Regions from separate parts of the Streptomyces sp. NPDC054872 genome, predicted to be linked through region 4. Evidence: riboswitches for the same ligand, from Rfam matches in the RefSeq annotation. Region 4 holds a riboswitch; each other region holds the start of a gene.

Region 1 (5,198 bases), on a different contig from region 4:
GGCTCCATGGCCGACCTGGACGCGGCGACGCTGGAGGACGCCCGGGCGTTCTTCCGTACCTATTACGCGCCCAACAACGCGGTGCTGTCGATCGTCGGTGACATCGACCCGGAGCAGACCCTCGCCTGGGTGGAGAAGTACTTCGGGTCCATCCCCTCGCACGACGGCAAGCAGCCGCCGCGCGACGGCTCGCTGCCGGACACGATCGGCAAGGAGCTGCGGGAGGTCGTCGAGGAAGAGGTCCCCGCCCGCGCCCTGATGGCCGCCTATCGCCTCCCGGAGGACGGCACGCGCGCGTGCGACGCGGCCGACCTGGCGCTCACGGTCCTCGGCAGCGGCGAGTCCTCCCGGCTCTACAACCGCCTCGTGCGCCGCGACCGCACCGCCGTGGCGGCCGGGTTCGGCCTGCTGCGGCTCGCCGGCGCCCCCTCGCTCGGCTGGCTCGACGTGAAGACGTCCGGTGACGTCGAGGTCCCCGTCATCGAGGCCGCGGTCGACGAGGAGCTCGCCCGCTTCGCGGAAGAGGGCCCCACCGAAGAGGAGATGGAGCGCGCCCAGGCACAGCTGGAGCGCGAGTGGCTCGACCGCCTCTCCACGGTGGCGGGCCGCGCGGACGAACTCTGCCGGTACGCCGTCCTGTTCGGCGACCCGCAGCTCGCCCTCACCGCCGTCGGGCGCGTCCTGGACGTCACCGCGGAAGAGGTCAAGGCTGCCGCGGCGGCCCGCCTGCGCCCCGACAACCGCGCGGTGCTCGTGTACGAGCCCATCGACGGCGCTGCCGCCACCGAAGCCACCGACGAGGACGAACAGGAGGCGGCGAAGTGACCGAGGCCGCAACGATGCAGTTCCATCCGCAGCCCCAGGCCGGCGCCGCACGGCCGTGGGCCTTCCCCGCGCCCGAGCGCGCCACCCTGGACAACGGCCTCACGGTGCTGCGCTGCCACCGCCCGGGCCAGCAGGTCGTCGCGGTGGAGGTCCACCTGGAGGCGCCGCTCGAAGCCGAGCCCGCGGGCCTCGACGGCGTCGCCACGATCATGGCGAGGGCTTTCAACGAAGGCACCGACAAGCACTCCGCCGAGGACTTCGCCGCGGAACTCGACCGCTGCGGCGCCACCATGGACGCGCACGCCGACCACCCCGGCGTGCGCGTCTCCCTCGAAGTCCCGGTCTCCCGCCTCCCGAAGGCGCTCGGCCTGCTCTCCGACGCTCTGCGCGCCCCCGCCTTCGCGGACAGCGAGATCGAGCGCCTCGTGCGCAACCGCCTGGACGAGATCCCGCACGAGGCCGCGAACCCGGGGCGCCGCGCCGCCAAGGAGCTCTCCCGGCAGCTCTTCCCGGCCACCTCGCGCATGTCCCGCCCCCGGCAGGGCACCGAGGAGACGGTCACGGCCATCGACTCGGCGGCGGTGCGCACCTTCTACGAGAAGCATGTGCGTCCCGCCACGGCGACCGCCGTCGTCGTGGGCGACCTGACCGGCGTCGACCTCGACGCCGTGCTCGCCGACACCATCGGCGCCTGGACGGGCGGCACCGCCGAGCCGCGTCCGGTGCCCCCGGTGACCGCGGACGACACCGGGCGTGTCGTCATCGTGGACCGCCCCGGAGCCGTCCAGACGCAGCTGCTCATCGGCCGCGTGGGACCGGACCGCCACGACCGCGTCTGGCCCGCGCAGGTGCTCGGCACGTACTGCCTCGGCGGCACCCTCACCTCACGCCTGGACCGCGTCCTGCGCGAGGAGAAGGGATACACCTACGGCGTACGGTCGTTCGCCCAGGTCCTGCGTTCCGCACCGGACGGCACCGGCGCCGCGATGCTCGCCATCAGCGGCTCCGTGGACACCGAGTCCACGGGTCCCGCGCTCGACGACCTGTGGAAGGTCCTGCGCACCCTCGCGGCCGACGGCCTCACGGACGCCGAGCGCGATGTCGCCGTGCAGAACCTGGTGGGCGTGGCCCCGCTCAAGTACGAGATGGCGGCGTCCGTCGCGGCCACCCTCGCGGACCAGGTCGAGCAGCACCTGCCGGACGACTTCCAGGCCCAGCTGTACCGCCAGTTGGCCGCGACCGGCACCGTGGAGGCCACTGCCGCCGTCGTGAGCGCCTTCCCGGTGGACCGCCTGGTGACGGTGCTCGTCGGTGACGCCGCGCAGATCGAGGAGCCCGTCAGGGCCCTCGGCATCGGTGAAGTGAGTGTGGTCACGGGCTGAGTGACAGTCAGGACATATCGGGACCCCAGTGGCTGAGATTCATCACTGGGGTCCTCATATGTCCGAATTGATATGGAGGTTACGTGTCTGGCCTGTGGCGTGCGCTACAAAAGCTCTGATCCGTTTGTCGTTTGAAAGATGGCCCGCTTAGCGTCATCCCGGCTGTTCGTCATGCAGTACGCCGCACCCGCGGCACCGGACAGTCATCGCCGAGTCCCCGTACGGCGCGAGCCAGGGGAGCCGGGGACCCACATGTCCCCTTGGGGTGAATCGGGAACCTTGCCGTCAGGTGAGGGACTCGTAGGAGACCTTCCTGCTCCGAACCCGTCAGCTAACCCGGTAGGCGAGAAGGAAGGAAAGGATCAGCCGCTTCATGGCGTTCACCCGTGCCACCGGGAAGCACCGTCGCCCGAGCCGCCTCACGCGTACGACCGCGAACGTGGCGGGCGTCGCCGCCCTCACCACCACCGGTGTCATCGGAGGCCTGGCCGCTCCGGCGCTCGCCGCCGACGACGCGGCGGCCCTTGAGCACACCGGCCTGACCCAGGCCGTCTCCGTCGGCGACTCGCTCGCCGAGAGCATCGACGCGCAGGCCACTGTCCAGCAGGAGGCCGCCGACGCCGCCGCGGCCGCCAAGAAGGCCGAAGAGGCCGCGAAGAAGAAGGCCGAAGAGGCGAAGCGCAAGGCCGAGGCCGAGGCGAAGGCCAAGGCCAAGAAGGAGCGCGAGGCCAAGGAGCGTGCCGCTCGCGAGGCCGAGCGCAAGCGCCTCAACAGCTACGTCTCCCCGATCTCCGGCTCGTACGTCTCCACGGGCTACCAGACCGGCGGCGCCATGTGGTCCTCCGGCAGCCACACCGGCGTCGACTTCCACGCCGCATCCGGCACCTCGGTCCACGCGGTCGGCTCCGGCACCGTCGTCGAGGCCGGCTGGGGCGGCGCCTACGGCAACAACGTGGTCATCAAGATGAACGACGGCACGTACACCCAGTACGGCCACATGTCGTCCCTGGGCGTCACGGTCGGCCAGACGGTCACTCCGGGCCAGCAGATCGGCCTCTCCGGCTCCACCGGCAACTCCAGCGGCCCGCACCTGCACTTCGAGGCCCGCACCGGCGCGGACTACGGCACGGACATCGACCCCGTCTCGTACCTCCGCTCGCACGGCGTCAACGTCTGACCCCGGCGGTCCAAGGCGGACGCGTGAAGCGCCCCTGATTCACCGAAAGCCCCGGCTCCCCGAGAGCCGGGGCTTTCGCCGTTCCCGTATCTCCTTTGGCCAAAAGTATCCCTGGATTTCAGCCTGCCGTCGGAAATTCGGCCGCCCTGCAATAGAGTCACAGACCAGGCGTCGATCGACCGCGTTTCGCGGGGATTAAGGCGGAGGTCAGTCATGCGCATTCCCGCGCACTCGGTATGCACGGCCATCCGGGACGACATCGTCTCCGGTGTCTACGAGCGGGGTGGCCGGCTCACCGAGGAACTGCTCGCGCGCCGCTACGGGGTCTCCCGCGTCCCAGTGCGCGAAGCCCTGCGCACCCTTGAGGCCGAGGGCTTCGTCGTCACGCGCCGGCACGCGGGCGCGTGCGTGGCGGAGCCCACCGAGCAGGAGGCCGCCGACCTCCTGGAGATCCGCGCGCTCCTGGAACCCCTGGGCGCGGCCCGCGCCGCCCAGCGCCGCACGGAGGCGCACCTGAAGGTCCTGCGCGGTCTCGTCAGGCTCGGCCAGGAGCGGTCGAGGCGCGGCCACAGCGAGGATCTGCGCTCCCTGGGCGGCTGGTTCCACGAGACGCTCGCCCAGGCATCCGGCAGCCCGGGCCTCACGGCACTGCTCACCCAGCTCCGGCACAAGATCGCCTGGATGTACGTGGTCGAGACGACGGCAGCTCCCGCCGAAGCCTGGGCCGAGCACGCCGCGATCGTCGACGCGGTGGCCCGCGGGGACGCGGAGCGGGCCAGGTCGCTCACCGCCGCCCACACGGAGCGGACGACGGCCGCGCACCGGCCGCGCTTCTTCCCGCGCGGTCACCGGACCGCGACGGTGATCGTGTGAGGGATTCGCAACATGCCGTAAACACGGTCGGCCTCCGGCATTAACACAGGCGCCGTATACAAAGAAGTGCTATTCGGTGGCGGAGTAATTGTGCTGCCCGAATTCCGCTTTCGATGTCCTGTGCCGGTATTCGGTAAAAGGGGACAGAAAAGCCGTAGGGCCCGCCCCCATTTCGGGGGAGGGCCCTACGGCGTATGAGTACCAGCCTTGGTCAGACGGTCTCGGGGAGTTCCTCGAGGCCGTCCGCGACCAGCTTCGCCAGACGGTCGAGGGCGGCGTCCGCACCCTCGGCGTCGGAGGCGAGCACGATCTCCTCGCCGCCCTGCGCGCCCAGACCGAGCACCGCGAGCATGGAGGCGGCGTTCACGGGGTTGCCGTCAGCCTTGGCGATCGTCACGGGGACGCCGGCGGCGGTGGCCGCGCGGACGAAGATGGAGGCGGGTCGGGCGTGAAGGCCCTCGGCCCAGCCGACGTTGACGCGGCGCTCAGCCATGTGTTGCTGCCCTTCCAGGTGTCTCACACTTGTCTAGACCAGTGTCTCATGCCGTCGCGAGTGCTCCGGCGGCCGTCGGTCCGTACGGTGCCTGCCGATGGTCCGGTGCCCCGTCGACCGTACGTCCTCGAGCCCCGGGCCCTCGTCCCGCTGTTCGACGTCTCCTAGCCTGCCCCGGCCAAGGCGCCCCCGCGACCCGTACCCTGGGCCCATGCAGACCCCGTCGGACCGGCACGCATACCCTTCCCACTGGGAAGCCGATGTCGTCCTGCGTGACGGAGGCACCGCCCGGATCAGGCCGATCACGGCCGAGGACGCGGACCGCCTGGTCAGCTTCTACGAACAGGTCTCGGACGAGTCGAAGTACTACCGCTTCTTCGCGCCCTACCCCCGGCTGTCCGCCAAGGACGTGCACCGCTTCACCCATCACGACCAGGTGGACCGGGTG
Region 2 (5,198 bases), on a different contig from region 4:
ACGGCGGCGGGCCCAGGGGAGGGGTCGCCCGGTCGGTGAAGAAGATGCGCGGCTATCTCGCCGAGCTGATCCACCGCAAGCGCCTGGAACCCGGCGACGACCTCATCTCCGGGCTCATCCGCGCCTCCGACCACGGCGAGCACCTCACCGAGAACGAGGCCGCCGCGATGGCCTTCATCCTGCTGTTCGCCGGCTTCGAGACCACCGTCAATCTGATCGGTAACGGCACGTACGCCCTCCTCACCCACCCCGAGCAGCGCGAGCGGCTCCAGGCCTCCCTCAGGGAGGGCGACACCGCGCTCTTGGAGACGGGACTCGAGGAACTCCTCCGCTTCGACGGGCCCGTCGAACTCGCCACCTGGCGGTACGCCACCGAGCCGCTGACCGTCGGAGGGGAGGACATCGCCGCCGGCGACCCCGTCCTCGTGGTCCTCGCAGCCGCCGATCGCGACCCCGCACGATTCGACCGACCGGACACGCTCGACCTCTCCCGCCGCGACAACCAACACCTCGGCTACGGCCATGGCATTCATTACTGTCTCGGCGCACCACTGGCCAGGCTCGAAGGGCAGGCCGCCCTCGCGACCCTCCTGCGGCGCCTCCCTGACCTGCGTCTCGCGGCGGAACCTGGTGATTTGAGGTGGCGTGGCGGCCTCATCATGCGTGGACTCCGCACGCTTCCCGTGGAGTTCACACCCGCACAGCAGAGCAAATAATCGGCGAATGAGAAGCCCCCGAAACGACGTTTAGCTGACGGACCGTCAAGACTGTGACTTTCACGTGATCTCCGCTGCATCGACTTGTGACAAGCGTTCGACTGCCGCTACGTTCACCGACGACTCGGCATCCCGTGCCGCAGTCGTCGCTCCAGTCACGCGAAAGGCAACCGCATGCTCTCCGGCAATGGTCGTCACCGACGCCCCCGCCAGGCCCCGGCCCTGATCGTCGCGGCAGGAGTGGCGGGGTCGGCCATCGCCATCCCGCTGCTCGGCGCCACCAGCGCGAGCGCGGCGGACACCGCCACGTGGGACAAGCTCGCGGAGTGCGAGAGCGGCGGAGCCTGGAGCGCGGACGCGGGCAACGGCTACTACGGCGGACTCCAGCTCTCGCAGCAGACCTGGGAGGAGCACGGCGGCCTCGACTTCGCACCGAGCGCCGATCAGGCGAGCCGTTCGCAGCAGATCTCCGTGGCCGAGAAGGTCCTCGACGACCAGGGGACCAAGGCCTGGCCGAGTTGCGCGCCGGTCGCGGGGCTCACCCAGGACGGCGCCGCCGCCGACGTCGACCCGGGCGCTCCGATCGCGATTCCTTCTGGCGAGCCGTCGGAGTCGAGTGACTCCAAGGACTCGGAGGGCTCGACGGACTCGAAGGGTCCGAAGGACTCGAAGGGCTCCGGTGAGTCCGACGAGCCGTCCGAGTCGGTCGAGCCCTCGGACGATGCCGAGCCGTCCCAGAAGCCCGACGCCGACGACGCGTCACGAGACAAGAATCACGACGACTCGGGCAAGTCGGATGACTCGGGTGACTCGACCAAGTCCGGCGACCCGGACAAGTCCGGGCGCGACGAGGACACTTCGCCCGCCGCCGAGCCTTCCACCGGCGAGGGCGAAGGCCGCCACCGCGGCGGCAGCGCCGACGACGAGGCATCCGAAGGCTCCGCGCGCGAGGGTTCGGGCCGGCACGCCTCCCGCGGCGACGAGCGCGAGCACGACGTCTCCGACGGGACGTACACGGTCCGCTCCGGGGACAGCCTCTCGGTCATCGCCGACGACCTCGACGTGAAGGGCGGGTGGACCGAGCTGTACGCCGGGAACGAGAAGTCCGTCGGCTCCGACCCCGATCTCATCCTTCCCGGTCAGAGCCTCGATTTGGGCGAAAAGTAAGGGTAGTTGACGAGTCGCTTTGCGCTCGTTGTCCCAATTGGCGTAAGTGAGACATGGGTCTCAGAAGCCCTGATCGTCTTTGGAAATCGGCCGTTGGCATGACTACGGTCGTGACCGCTCGCCACAGCGGGCCCCGCCGGTCGGTACGCCGAGTCCTGCCAACGGCCGTTCGGGAACAGTCGTCGCGCAAGCGCCGTAGGCAGGAGCGGGGGAACCAAGGTTTCCGCCGGGCCCGGCCGTTGAACGGCCTCGCGAGAGCGAGGCGGGGAGACGGCCAGGAACGGCTAGGGGTTAAGTCGCGCTCAGGAAGCGCGGCCGGGCAACTTCATCGGCCCGAACCCGACAGCTCACCTCGCAGGCGTCGGTGAGGGGATCACTCATGCTGTTTTCCAGCAAGGGCAAGCACCGCCGCCCGTCCAAGGCCACCCGCGTCGCCACGCTCGCCGGCGTCACCGGTGTCGCGGTCGCAGCCCCGCTGATGGCGGCCGGCCAGGCCTCCGCCGCCACGAACTCCGAGTGGGACGCCGTCGCGCAGTGCGAGTCCGGCGGCAACTGGTCGATCAACACCGGCAACGGCTACACGGGCGGCCTGCAGTTCTCGTCGTCCACCTGGGCCGCGTACGGCGGCACGAAGTACGCGCCCACCGCCGACAAGGCCTCCAAGGCCCAGCAGATCGAGATAGGCGAGAAGGTCCTCGCGGGTCAGGGCAAGGGTGCCTGGCCGAGCTGCGGCGTCGGCCTCTCGGGCGCCTCCAACGAGGGTGGCGGTGCGCAGGAGAGCGCCCCGCAGCAGACCCAGGAGCAGCCCAAGAGCCAGCCCAGCGCCCAGACCGAGCAGCCGCAGCAGGCCGCTCCGAAGGCCGAGGCCGCCCCGAAGGCCGAGTCCAAGAAGACCGTCGAGACCCCGACCGGCAAGACGGTCAAGAAGGGCGACGGCGAGTACAAGGTCAAGAAGGGCGACACCCTCTCCAAGATCGCCGATGCCAAGGACGTCAAGGGCGGCTGGCACAAGGTCTACAAGCTCAACGGCGACATCATCGACAACGCCGACATGATCTACCCCGGCCAGCAGCTCCACCTGAGCTAGGACGCCGGGGGAGGCGGGCGGCGCTTCGGCGGAGGCGCCGCCCGCCCCACCCCCCGTCCCCACGGGTCCACCCCGTCCCGGTGCGCGTATCCCCCGTACGCACCGGGGCGGGGTATGTTTGTTCCGTTCGTAAACATTTCGCTCTCGGTTTGTCCACAGGACGGTCGGTCGGCTGGCTGTTGTCCGGGAGCCGGTTAGGCTCGTGTCCGCGAGGCCAACGCCTCGCGTACCCGCGTCACATCCCAGAAGGAGATGCTCGTGCCGTCCATCGACGTCGTCGTAGCCCGGGAAATCCTGGACTCCCGAGGCAACCCCACGGTCGAGGTCGAGGTCGGCCTCGACGACGGCAGCACGGGTCGTGCCGCCGTTCCGTCCGGTGCGTCCACCGGTGCTTTCGAGGCCATCGAACTCCGTGACGGTGATCCCAACCGTTACATGGGCAAGGGCGTGGAGAAGGCCGTCCTCGCCGTCATCGAGCAGATCGGCCCGGAGCTCGTCGGGTACGACGCCACCGAGCAGCGCCTGATCGACCAGGCGATGTTCGACCTCGACGCCACCGACAACAAGGGCTCGCTCGGCGCCAACGCCATCCTCGGCGTCTCGCTCGCCGTCGCGCACGCCGCGTCGGAGGCCTCCGACCTCCCGCTCTTCCGCTACCTCGGCGGCCCGAACGCGCACCTGCTGCCCGTTCCGATGATGAACATCCTGAACGGCGGGTCGCACGCCGACTCGAACGTCGACATCCAGGAGTTCATGATCGCGCCGATCGGCGCCGAGTCGTTCTCCGAGGCCCTGCGCTGGGGCACCGAGGTCTACCACACGCTGAAGAAGGTCCTGAAGGACAAGGGCCTCTCCACGGGCCTGGGCGACGAGGGCGGCTTCGCCCCGAACCTGGACTCCAACCGCGCCGCGCTCGACCTCATCCTCGAGGCCATCAAGCAGGCCGGTTACGTCCCCGGCGAGCAGATCGCGCTCGCGCTCGACGTCGCCGCGTCCGAGTTCTACAAGGACGGCTCGTACGACTTCGAGGGCAAGTCCCGCTCGGCCGCCGAGATGACCGAGTACTACGAGGAGCTCGTCGCCTCGTACCCGCTCGTCTCCATCGAGGACCCGCTGTTCGAGGACGACTGGGCCGGCTGGAACGTCATCACCGAGAAGCTGGGCGACAAGGTCCAGCTCGTCGGCGACGACCTCTTCGTCACCAACCCGGAGCGCCTCGCCCGCGGCATCGAGGAGAAGTCGGCCAACGCCCTCCTGGTGAAGGTCAACCAGATCGGCTCGCTGACCGAGACCCTCGACGCCGTCGAGATGGCCCAGCGCAGCGGCTTCAAGTGCATGATGTCGCACCGCTCCGGTGAGACCGAGGACGTCACCATCGCCGACCTCGCCGTCGCCACCAACTGCGGCCAGATCAAGACCGGCGCCCCGGCCCGCTCCGAGCGCGTCGCCAAGTACAACCAGCTGCTCCGTATCGAGGAGATCCTGGACGACGCCGCGGTGTACGCGGGCCGTTCGGCGTTCCCCCGCTTCAAGGGCTGAGCACCTCCGGTCCTCGGCTCCGCTGAGTAGATACGTACGTCCCCGTACTCGGTCCCGTACCGTGTGCGGGGACGTTCGTACGTATCGGGGAGGCGGCACACATGGCCGTGAAGGACCGCGACCGGTTCTCCACCGCGACCAGGCTGCGGCTGCTCGGCGAGCAGACCGCGGAGCGTGTCTACCGCTCCCAGACCAAGCGCCAGGCGCGCCGCTCCCGGCTCACGGGACGCGCCGCGCTTCTCGCGCTCGTGCTGTGTTCGCTGGTCGTCGCGCTCGCCTACCCGATAAGGCAGTACGTCTCCCAGCGCGCCGAGATCGCCGACCAGCGCAAGGAGCAGGCCGAGCGACGCGAGCACGTCGAGAGGCTGAAGGACGAGAAGGCCCGCTGGCGGGACGACGCGTACGCGGAGCAGCGCATCCGGGACCGGCTGCACTATGTGATGCCGGGCGAGACCGGCTACACGGTGGTCGACCCCGAGGCGGCGAAGAAGCAGCGCTCCGACCAGGGGGCCGCCGCCAGGCCCTGGTACTCGAACGTCTGGGACGGCGTCGACAAGGCGGACCGCCCGGCCGAGGACTGACCTCCTCCCACCACTACCTCTCGCATACCTCGTGTAGCGAACCGATCGAAAGACAGGCATGGAAACGCCCCCGCCGACCACCCCGCGCACCGAGCCCACCGACGCCGA
Region 3 (5,198 bases), on a different contig from region 4:
CACCTGCCTGCGTTCTGGTGGGAGGTGGACCAGCCGTGGCAGGTCCTGGAGAGGGGAGGCGGCGCCTTCGCCGACACCGGGACCGCGCAGCGCTTCCTGGAGCGCATGCACGAGGAACTCTCGGACCCGGGGCATCCGCCGGAGGAGGTCAGCTGGCAGGCGCAGTTCGACGGGCGCACCTTCGACGTGAGCTGGCCTCTGGACGAGACCCGCGCCCACCGTCGTACGCGTGGTCTCGCGGTGGAGGTCGACGCGCACGCCCCGCACCGGTACACCACCTTCGCGGACCTCGTCGATCTCGCCCCGGCCGCCGCGTTCATCCGGGACCGCGCAGGACGCTATCTGTGGGCCAACCACGCCTACGCACACCTCTACGGCACCACGCCCAAGGAACTCACCGGCAGATACATCGAAGACTTCGACGCCCCTGCCGAGGCCGTCCAGTTCCGCGCCCTGGACCAGGAGATCCTCACCCGGGGCACTCCGGTGCGGCACACCCTCGGCTATCGCCGACCGGACGGCAGCGTCGGCCAGGCAGCCGGGCACCGCTTCCCCGTGCGGGAGAACACGGAGGCTTGCGTCGCCGGAATCTATGTGGACATCACGGACCACCTGCGCGCCCTGGTCCAACGCCAGGAGGCGGAGGAGAACCTGCAGGCGCTGCGGGACCACAGCGGTCTGCCCTGCGCGCTCCTTTCGGCCAACGGGCGGGTGATCGAGGCGAGTTCGGCGGCCGCCGATCTCTTCCACGTCGGCCTGCCCGATCTGGTCGGCCGTCGCGCGCACACGCTGCTCGCTCCCGCCCCTGCCTCCGACCTCGATCAGCTGCACCGCAGATGGAACGGTCTGATAGCCCGCCGCACCAGACGGGTGGAGACATCCGCCGTGCTCGTCGACGCCCGGGGGCGGCAACGCCGCGCGCAGCTGCACCTGACGACGGTCGGCCATTCCGCTGCGCACGCCCGTCACGTCTGGGCCGTCGTCACGCATCAGAGCCTCGCTCACGAGGCCCACCCCTCGCTCACGGCCGCACAGATCCGCATCCTCTCCCTCCTGGCGGAGGGCAGCAGCAACAGTGACATCGCCGCCTCGCTGCGGCTGTCCCGGCAGACGGTGGACTACCACCTGAGCCGCCTGCGGCAACTCCTGGGCGCCACGACCCGCCCCGCCCTGGTCGCCCGGGCGTACGTCCTCGGCATCCTCGCCCCGCGCGCCTGGCCCCCGCGTTCGGCCACGGCAGCCCATCCGCTCAGCTCTGCCTGACGGGCAGAATCCAGGACCCGGGAGTCAACACCGCTAAATTGCCCGGCTCCTGACGCGAACTAGCCTTTTCCGCTTGCCAACTGGGCGCCGCAGACATGGCGGTTGGGGAATTGCCACCCACCGCCCGACTCCGATCCGCTCCCCGGCGACGAACTGAGGCCTTTATCGAGCGCCGCCATAAGACGCCCACCGCTGGGCACACACCAAAAGGCAGTGCCCGTTTTGACACGAAAAATGGGCATCGCAGTATGTCCGGTTTTGCGAATAAGGACACTTCTACACCCACTTGGCATCGCGACGCAGTGGAATGAGTCACACCCGCGGAACGAGCTCCAAAGGGCCGCTCGGCGCATTTTCGTTTCACCCAAACAAAGTTGAGGCTAATTGATCAATGAGCCCACGAGCCGCGAACTCCGGGAATGGGCCTCGCGCATTCCCGGAGAAAATTCCGCCCTTGTTCCGTCCGGGCATTCTCGCCTAACCTCACCGTCAATCCGGATGGAACGCCGAATCCTGCCGCTGTCCGGAAACCCTTCCCGTACTCACTCACTTACGCACGGCAGGAGCGGGGGACCCAGGTAAGCCGCCGATCCGGATTCCGGAACGGCTCGGGGTGAAGTCGCATTCACAGTGCGACCGGACATCTCCCGTCCGAACCCGACAGCTCACCTCGTAGGCGACGGAGAGGAATTCGTCATGCCTGCAAAGGGTAAGCACCGCCGTCCCAAGTCCAGCTCGCTCAGCCGGGGCATCGCCGCGGCAGGCACGGGCGGCGCCGTGCTCGTCCTCCCGGTGATCGGCGCGACCGCCGCCGCCGCGGCGCAGCCCGCGGCGGCCGCCAAGCCCGCCGCCGCCCCCAAGACGTACGTCGTCGCCGCGGGAGACTCTCTCGCCAAGATCGCCCGCGAGCACTCCGTCAGCGGCGGCTGGAAGAAGCTGTACGAGGACAACCGCAGCATTCTGGGCGCCGACCCGAAGCTGATTCACCCCGGCCTCAAGATCACCGTCGGCCAGAAGGCTCCGGCGGACGACGCGGCCGCCTCCAAGGCGTCCGACGAGCGGGCGGACCGCTCCGAGCGCTCGAATGCCGCCAAGCCCGCCGTCGCCCCGGCGAAGAAGACGTACGCCAACAACCTCGACGGCTGGATCAGGGAGTCGCTCGACGTCATGGCCCAGCACGGCATCCCCGGCACGTACGAGGGCATCCACCGCAACGTCATGCGCGAGTCCTCCGGCAACCCGCTGGCCATCAACAACTGGGACGTCAACGCCGCCGCGGGAACCCCGTCCAAGGGGCTCCTGCAGGTCATCGGCCCCACCTTCGACGCCTACCACGTGACCGGCACCTCGCTGGACAGCTACGACCCGGTCGCCAACATCACCGCCGCCTGCAACTACGCGGCCGACCGGTACGGCTCGATCGACAACGTGAACGGTCCCTACTAGGGAAACCCGGTCTGGATCGCCCTGAGCCCCGGCACGCGCTGCGTCCGGGGCTCAGGGCTGCCCGCACCCCCCGGGCACGGGCCCGGAGAATCGCTCCCTGGACGCACCGCGAATTGGCATGCACCCGTCTATTCACGGACGGGTGCATGCCCATAAGGTGAGCGACCTTCGCGTTCTGGGGGGTCTCATGAACGGTCTCCGTGCGGTCGTCATCTGCCTTGTCATCGCGTGCACCGCGGTCGTCACACCCGTCACGCTCGTATCTCCTGCCGCGGCTGTGCCGTCCGCCGAAGCCGACGCGCCGCGCGTGACGCCGAGCTGGTCGGCGCTGCCGGTGCCCGCGGCCGCACCCCCCGTGACCGTGTCCGATCTTGCCGCCCGCGGCCCGGGCGAGGCCTGGGCGACCGGGTACGAGCACACCACCGACTGGGTGCGGCCGATGCTGTACCGGTGGGACGGCTCGGCATGGAGCCGGGACAGCAGCTTCCCCGGCGCCGAGAAGTCGGGCTGGCTCGGCAAGGTGCAGTTCGTCGGCAAGGAAACATGGATCTTGCACAACCGCGAGGGAACGGGCGAGATCCTGCGCCGGTCCGCGGGAGGGGCGGAAGGGTGGAGCACCATCCCCCTGCCGCAGACCTTGTGGACCTACCAGGACTTCGCCGCCGTGCCCGGTGCCGCGTGGGTGGTCGGTGAGGACGACACCGGGCTGAAGGTCCTGCACTACGACGGCTCCGGCTGGACCACACAGTCCACCCCCGAGGGCGTGCTGTACGTGATGGGGATCACCGCGCGCACGGCCACCGACGCCTGGGCCTGGGCGGACACCACCAGCGGGACCACCGTCCTGCGCTGGGACGGCACCGCCTGGCGGGACGCGAAGGTGCCGCTGCCGCCGAACAGCAACGTCCACACGATGCTGCTCGAACCCTCCGGCCGCGTCACTGTCGGCGGCAGCCAGTACACCGACGGCGCGCCGCGCACCTACCTCATGACCTGGAACGGCCACACCTGGCGCACCACCTACCCGCCCCTGGGCGACACCTACACCGAGGCCATGGTGCGCGGTCCGGACGGCGCGTTGTGGCTGCCCGTGCGCAGCGACCGCGCGTTCCAGTCGAAGTACGCGCGGGTCAACGGCTCCCGCACCACCTTCTCCTACGGTCTTGAGCGCACGAACGCCATCGACGTGAAACCGCGAGCGCTGACGAGGGCCGGGTCAGCGCTGCTGTCCTTCGGGACCGTCGAGATCTACGGCTCGAAACCGAACCTGATGAGCGAGCGGCTGGGAGGCTGACCATGGTGCGCCGACTTCTCGTCGCGGTCCTCGCCGTCGCGATGACCGCCATCACCGTCATGAGCTCGGCCGCGGCGGAGCCCACTGCCTGGCGACACGTCCCGGTGCCGGCCCAGATACGCCCGCAGGCCGGGCTGAACGAGGCCGTGGCGTTCGGTCCTGACCGGGCATGGGCTGTCGGCTCCGACGCCGTCGGCCGCGAGGCCCCTGGCTTTCCGCTGATGTTGCGCTGGGACGGAACCGCGTGGCAGCGCCAGAGTCTTCCCAAGATCAGCTGGCAGGGAGACCTGCTGTCCATCGCCGCGACCTCACCGACCGCGATCTGGGCGGTCGGCCGCGACTCGGCGGGCGGCGCCCGCCTGCTGCGCTACGACGGCACCACCTGGCGCGAGAGCCGGCCGCCCCGCGGTGTCCTGCTGACCAAGGTCGTCACCGGCGGCGGTGAGACCTGGCTGATCGGTTCGCGGGACGGAGCGCAGGTCTTGCTGCGGCGGGACGGGAGCGGCTGGCAGGACATGCCGGTGCCACCGGGAGCCGTCTACGGCATGCACATCCTGGCGGCGGACGACATCTGGGCCGCGGGCGCCGGCAACTCGGGGGCGGCGGTCTCGCATTGGAACGGGCAGGAGTGGCAGCAGACGATCGTGGACGGGTTCCCGAGGTCGGCCGTGGGCAGTGTGCTCGCGGTCTCGCCGACGGAGGTATGGGCGGGCGGCACGGCCGGGTTCGTCGGTGGCCCGGTGGGCAAGCCGATTCCGCCCCTGCTGATGCGCTGGGACGGGAACACCTGGAACCGGGTGGCCGTGCCCACCGGCTTCGGTTCGATCAGTTCGTTCGCTCCCGCCGCGAACGGCGAGCTGGGCTGGGTCTCGGTGGCCAACTCGCAGAAGTCTGGTCCGCCCGGCAGCTACCCGCCACTGGTCCCCGGGCCGGATTTCCTGTCCTGGGACGGCCAGTCGTTCGCGGAGTACAGCGAACCGGCGGTGGCCGGAGAGGGCGACTCCCGGACGCTGCAACTCGCGCCGGTGCCGGGTACATCGACGGTGTGGTCGGTCGGCCGCGCCGCCGGGCCCGAGAACACCTTCGCTCCGCGCACGCAACGCTTCGGCTGAGATGCCTTACAGAGAAGCGGACCACCAAAGTGATCCACTTCTTGAGAAGAGGTCCTAGCATTGGCCCATGCCCAACAAGCCGT
Region 4 (5,198 bases):
GACCTTCGCCGACGGCCTTTCCCAGGAGACGTGCCGGAACTTCAAGCACGCGAGCTACTCCCTCGCGGCCACCGCGCACATCGCCGAGACCGCCTGGCACCAAGGCGTCGACCTGTACGGCGAGGTCAAGGAGCGGCTGCGGGCCGCGCTGGAATTCCACTCCGGATACCAGCTGGGCGCCGTGGCGCCGGACTGGCTGTGCGGCGGCAAGGTGCGGCGCGACATGGGGCCCGACACCGAGGTCGGCCTCAACCACCTGCGGGAACGGCTGCGGCTCGACCTGCCGGAGACGGAGAGGCTGACGCGCGAGCAGCGGCCCGAGGGAACGGACGACCTGTTCGTGGCCTGGGAGACGCTGACGCACGCCGAGAACGCGTGAGCGGAAGGCCCCGTTCGTAGGCGGTTCGCCGCCGGTTCGCTTTCACTCCCCCTGATGGCGTAGAGTTGCATTCAACGGCGCGGGGTGGAGCAGCTCGGTAGCTCGCTGGGCTCATAACCCAGAGGTCGCAGGTTCAAATCCTGTCCCCGCTACTAAAGACCGAAGGCCCGGATCCAGAAATGGATCCGGGCCTTCGGTGTTTCCGCCGCCGAGGTGAAGTCGGTGTTCCTGAGCAATACGGCCGGTAACCCGGTCGGCCCACACCGGTCGCCCCACGCGGCCCCTCCGGGAACCCTGAGTGAGTGGGGCAGCGAGGAGGAGACGGCGGGGGCGGCAAGCGTCCCGATGTCCGGCACGAGCGGGCGCTCGTGCGGGCTCTCCCCCTGCTGCTCATCGTCCTCGGCATCGTGTACGACGTGTCGACCCCGCCCAGGTTCACCGCCGTGCCCCTGTTCACCGCGGCCCCGCTCATCGCCGCGCCTTTTTACTCGCTGCTCAGCACCATCCTCATCGGCGTCGCCTCCTGCACCGCCGTGCTCGCCCTGCACTTCAAGACCAGTACGGCCACCGACGTCGAGGCCACCACCGAACTGATCACGGTGGTGACCGTCGCCGTCCTCGCCGTCGTCATCAACCGCGTCGTACGCCGCGGCGACAAACAGCTCGCATCCGCCCGCTCCATCTCCGAGGCCGCCCAGCGCGCCGTGCTGCCGCAGCCGGACCCCCGCATCGGCGGTCTCGATGTCGCGGCGCGGTACGAGGCCGCGGAGGCCGACGCGTTCATCGGCGGCGATCTGTACGCCGTGCAGGACACCCCGCACGGCGTACGCGTCGTCGTCGGCGACGTACGGGGCAAGGGCATGGGCGCGGTGGCGGCCGTGGCCGTGGTGATCGGGGCGTTCCGGGAGGCCGCCGAGCAGGAGACCACCCTGGAGGCGGTGGCGCAGCGCCTGGAGCGTGCCCTCGCGCGTGAAGGCACGCGGCGCGACGGGCTCGACGCCTTCGAGGGGTTCACCACCGCCGTCCTCGCGGAGATCCCGCACGGCGACGGTCCGGTGCGTCTCATCAACCGCGGACACCCGGGCCCGCTGCTCCTGCGCGGCGACGGGCGGCTGTGCGTCCTGTCGGCCACCGAGCCCGCGTTGCCGCTCGGGATGGGCGAGCTCGGCGCCTGGCCGGACCGCGCGGACGAGACGGAGTTCCCGCCGGGGGCGATGCTGCTGCTCTTCACCGACGGGCTCTCCGAGGCGCGTGACGTCCGGGGCGACTTCTACGACCCGGCGGCGCGGCTCGGCGGCCGGATCTTCCCGGGGCCCGGCGGACCCGACGCGCTCCTGACGACGCTCGTCGAGGAAGTGCGGCGCCACACCGGCGGCGGGGGCACGGACGACATGGCGTTGCTGGCGGTGCGGCGGCCCATGTCACCGGCCGTGACGGAAGGACACCACTCCGCATAACAACTGACGTACTGTCAAGGAGATGTGAAGCTCCGGTGTGTGAAGAAGTGGGGGCAACTCGCCCCGTTCCGGCCCTCGGTGTCCCGATAAGTACGGGCCGTGAGCGTTAACGATCAGCCGGAACAGCTTGGAATACCGCCCTGCTGTCTATTAACGTTCGATAACGCAGCGCGGTCGTCCCAGCCGTCACTCGAGTCGGCTCCGCGCGCACGCGCCTAATCCCGAAAGGGAGCCGGGGAACCACTAATTGGGGTGAATCGGGCGTCTGTGCATCCGTGCCAGATGTTCGTAGGAGACCTTCCTGCTCCGAACCCGTCAGCTAACCCGGTAGGCGAGAAGGAAGGAAAGGAGTGCGCCCCCGTGGCGTCCAACCGCCCTGCCCCCCAAGGCGTTTACGTACCGAATGACGACGATTTCGGTGGGTACGACGACAATTCCTGGGAGGAATGGAACCCCACCGAGGAGTCCATCCGTCCCGTCCGCGGCAGGCACCGCGTCCACAAGCGGGGTGGTGGCGGGCTCGCCCGCAGCTCCACGGTCCTCGGCGTAGGCGTCATCGCCGCCGTCGGCGCGGGTGGCATCGCCACCGCGCAGGACGGCAAGCCCCCGGTCTCCATCGCGATGCCGGACCTCTCGGCCGTCACGGACTCGCTGCCGGAGGCCAAGTCGCTTCCGGGCGTGGGGTCCTTGATATCCGACGGCTCGTCAGGCGAAGCTTCCGCGGACAGTGGCGTGACGACCGCCGCCGCGCCCCTCAGCGCCGCGGGCCTCAGCACCGCCGACGCCGAGCAGGGCACCACGGACGCGGGCGAGGCACTGCGGGCCCGCATCATGGAGCAGGCCGAGAACCAGCAGGACCAGGCGGACGACGCGGTCCAGAAGGCCGCCGAGGAAGCCGCCGTCAAGCAGGCAGCCGAACAGGCCGCCGCCAAGCAGTCCGCGGCCGAGAAGAAGATCGCCGCCGAGAAGGCCGCCGCGAAGAAGAAAGCCGAGGCCGAGGCCAAGAAGAAGGCCGAGGCGGAGCGCCTGGCCAAGCTCGCGAAGAGCTACACCCTCCCCGTCGCCTCGTACACGCTCACCGGCACCTTCGGTCAGCCCGGCTCCATGTGGTCCTCCGGCTACCACACCGGCCTGGACTTCGCGGCCCCGACGGGCACGCCCATCAAGGCCGTCCACTCCGGCACCATCAAGGAAGCCGGCTGGGCGGGTGCGTACGGCTACCGCACGGTCCTCGAACTCGACGACGGCACCGAGGTCTGGTTCTGCCACCAGTCCTCGATGAACGTCAGCGCCGGCCAGAAGGTCACCACCGGCGAGACCATCGGCCGCGTCGGCGCCACCGGCAACGTCACCGGCGCGCACCTCCACATGGAGGTCCACCCGGGCGGCGACTCCACCGGGGTCGACCCGGCGGCGTGGCTGCGCGGCAAGGGCCAGTCGATCTGAGGCGACCCGAGATCCCCGGCGGTCCTGGCGACAACCCCCCGACGTCAGGGCTGCCGGTTCGGCATGCCCGCCCACCGCGCGGCCGTTCCCGTGTGCCGCCGTCCCGGTGAATGAAACCGGCATCCCGTTGTGCGGAATGCCGCGGTCCACAAGGGCGTTGATCCCCTCATGACTTCTCTCCGCAAGCTTGGCTCCTCCGACCTCGAGGTCTTCCCGCTCGCCCTGGGCGGCAACGTCTTCGGCTGGACGGCCGACGAGGCGCAGTCCTTCGACGTGCTCGACGCCTACACCGCCGCGGGCGGCAACTTCATCGACACCGCCGACGTCTACTCGGCCTGGGTGGACGGCAACAAGGGCGGCGAGTCCGAGACCGTCATCGGCAACTGGTTCGCCGCGCGCGGCAACCGCTCCGACGTCGTGCTCGCCACCAAGGTCGGCGCCCACCCCGACCACAAGGGCCTGTCCGCGAACACCATCAAGGCCGGTGCCGAGGAGTCGCTGCGCCGCCTGCGCACCGATTACATCGACCTGTACTACACGCACTACGACGACCCGACCGTCCCGGTCGAAGAGGTCATCGGTGCCCTCGACGACCTGGTGACGTCCGGCAAGGTGCGCGCCATCGCGGCGTCCAACGTGACCCCCGAGCGGCTCCAGGAGTTCCTGGACTTCTCCGACCGCGAGGGCCTCGCGCGCTACTCGGTGCTGCAGCCGCACTACAACCTCGTCTCGCGCGACACGTACGAGGGCCAGCTGGAGCAGGTCGCCTCCCGCTCGGGCCTGGCCGCCGTCCCGTACTACGCGCTCGCCTCCGGCTTCCTGACCGGCAAGTACCGCCCGGGCGCGACGGTCGACAGCGCGCGGGCCCAGGGCGCCGGCAAGCACCTGGAGACCGAGCGTGGCCGGCGTGTGCTCGCCGCGCTCGACGAGGTCGCCGAGGCCCGCGGCGCGGAGCTCGCGACGGTCGCCCTGGCGTGGCTCGCGGCCCAGCCGACGGTGGCGGCACCGATCGCGTCGGCCCGTACGGTCGAGCAACTGCCCGCGCTGCTCGCGGTGGGCGAGCTCGAACTGACGGACGCCGAGGTGTCGACGCTGACGGCGGCTTCGGCCTAACCCCGGTAGGGGTTGTACGCGGGGTAGGGCATCGCCGGCTGGGCGTACGGATATCCGTAGGGGTGCGGCTGGGCGTAGGGCTGCTGTTGCGCGTAGGGCTGTGCGTACGGCTGGTGGTGGGGCTGCCGGTATCCGTAGGGAGGCGGCATCGGTACGAGCACGGGTGCCGTCGCGCGGGCCGCGTAGGCGAGGGCGGGGCGCGCGGCCTCGCGGCGCTCCCACAGCGCGTGCAGCAACTCCCGCTCCCGCACGACGAAGTCGGCGCCCGCCTTGCCCCTGCGTCCGCGGTGGCGCAGGAGCGCGAGAGACGTCGCGTACGCCTCGTACTGGGCGACCGCGCGGGCCGCGGCCTTGCCCTGGGTGTACGAGGCGTAGTCGCGGGCCAGGGTGCGGGCGCGCATCGTGCCGAGTGCGTACGGCTCGGGAGCGGTGAGCCAGCCCGCGATCGCGTACGCGGGCAGTTCGGCGCGCACGATGCGCAGGCCGCGCTGCCTGGTCCAGATCGCCAGCCAGGTGAGCAGGCCGAACGCGGGCAGCATGAACGTCGCGTACACGGCGAAGAAGCCGTAATCCCCGAAGCTGGCCGAGCCGTTCCACAGGGCGTGCAGGCCCATCGCGAGGAGCAGTCCGGTGAGCGGGAGCAGGACGCGCCGCCAGTTCCGCCGGTCGGCGCCGAGCGCGGCGATGCCGAAGCCGATGCCGGTGAGCACGGTGAACAGAGGGTGCGCGAAGGGGGACATCACGACGCGCACGAAGAAGGTCGCCGCGGTCACGGACGCCAGCCCGGTCCCGCCGTTGAGCTG

What was found. Region 4 has a riboswitch for cyclic di-AMP ahead of ACWGIH_RS14185 (M23 family metallopeptidase). Riboswitches for the same ligand answer to the same signal wherever they lie in the genome.
Region 1: it holds a riboswitch for cyclic di-AMP, as region 4 does, so the genes downstream of both, ACWGIH_RS13640 (M23 family metallopeptidase) here and ACWGIH_RS14185 (M23 family metallopeptidase) in region 4, are expected to answer to the same signal.
Region 2: it holds a riboswitch for cyclic di-AMP, as region 4 does, so the genes downstream of both, ACWGIH_RS42835 (transglycosylase family protein) here and ACWGIH_RS14185 (M23 family metallopeptidase) in region 4, are expected to answer to the same signal.
Region 3: it holds a riboswitch for cyclic di-AMP, as region 4 does, so the genes downstream of both, ACWGIH_RS08695 (transglycosylase SLT domain-containing protein) here and ACWGIH_RS14185 (M23 family metallopeptidase) in region 4, are expected to answer to the same signal.

The regions. Positions count from the first base shown of each region.
Region 1 covers NZ_JBSGYY010000009.1:130,291-135,488, reverse strand. Annotated here, with positions in the region: gene ACWGIH_RS13650 (M16 family metallopeptidase) at 1-825, shown strand, start outside; gene ACWGIH_RS13645 (M16 family metallopeptidase) at 822-2,207, shown strand; cyclic di-AMP (ydaO/yuaA leader) riboswitch at 2,405-2,568, shown strand; gene ACWGIH_RS13640 (M23 family metallopeptidase) at 2,581-3,384, shown strand; partial or broken gene ACWGIH_RS13635 (GntR family transcriptional regulator) at 3,598-4,301, shown strand; gene ACWGIH_RS13630 (HPr family phosphocarrier protein) at 4,469-4,750, opposite strand; gene ACWGIH_RS13625 (bifunctional acetate--CoA ligase family protein/GNAT family N-acetyltransferase) at 4,962-5,198, shown strand, end outside.
Region 2 covers NZ_JBSGYY010000072.1:657-5,854, forward strand. Annotated here, with positions in the region: gene ACWGIH_RS42825 (cytochrome P450 family protein) at 1-716, shown strand, start outside; gene ACWGIH_RS42830 (transglycosylase family protein) at 891-1,883, shown strand; cyclic di-AMP (ydaO/yuaA leader) riboswitch at 2,065-2,259, shown strand; gene ACWGIH_RS42835 (transglycosylase family protein) at 2,263-2,970, shown strand; gene eno (phosphopyruvate hydratase) at 3,229-4,509, shown strand; gene ACWGIH_RS42845 (FtsB family cell division protein) at 4,611-5,090, shown strand; gene ACWGIH_RS42850 (DUF501 domain-containing protein) at 5,149-5,198, shown strand, end outside.
Region 3 covers NZ_JBSGYY010000005.1:275,779-280,976, forward strand. Annotated here, with positions in the region: gene ACWGIH_RS08690 (PAS domain S-box protein) at 1-1,263, shown strand, start outside; cyclic di-AMP (ydaO/yuaA leader) riboswitch at 1,801-1,957, shown strand; gene ACWGIH_RS08695 (transglycosylase SLT domain-containing protein) at 1,960-2,709, shown strand; gene ACWGIH_RS08700 (hypothetical protein) at 2,897-4,003, shown strand; gene ACWGIH_RS08705 (hypothetical protein) at 4,006-5,115, shown strand; gene ACWGIH_RS08710 (GNAT family N-acetyltransferase) at 5,183-5,198, shown strand, end outside.
Region 4 covers NZ_JBSGYY010000010.1:19,878-25,075, reverse strand. Annotated here, with positions in the region: gene ACWGIH_RS14200 (alginate lyase family protein) at 1-379, shown strand, start outside; tRNA gene ACWGIH_RS14195 (tRNA-Met) at 458-531, shown strand; gene ACWGIH_RS14190 (PP2C family protein-serine/threonine phosphatase) at 682-1,836, shown strand; cyclic di-AMP (ydaO/yuaA leader) riboswitch at 2,039-2,185, shown strand; gene ACWGIH_RS14185 (M23 family metallopeptidase) at 2,197-3,282, shown strand; gene ACWGIH_RS14180 (aldo/keto reductase) at 3,451-4,395, shown strand; gene ACWGIH_RS14175 (PrsW family glutamic-type intramembrane protease) at 4,392-5,198, opposite strand, start outside.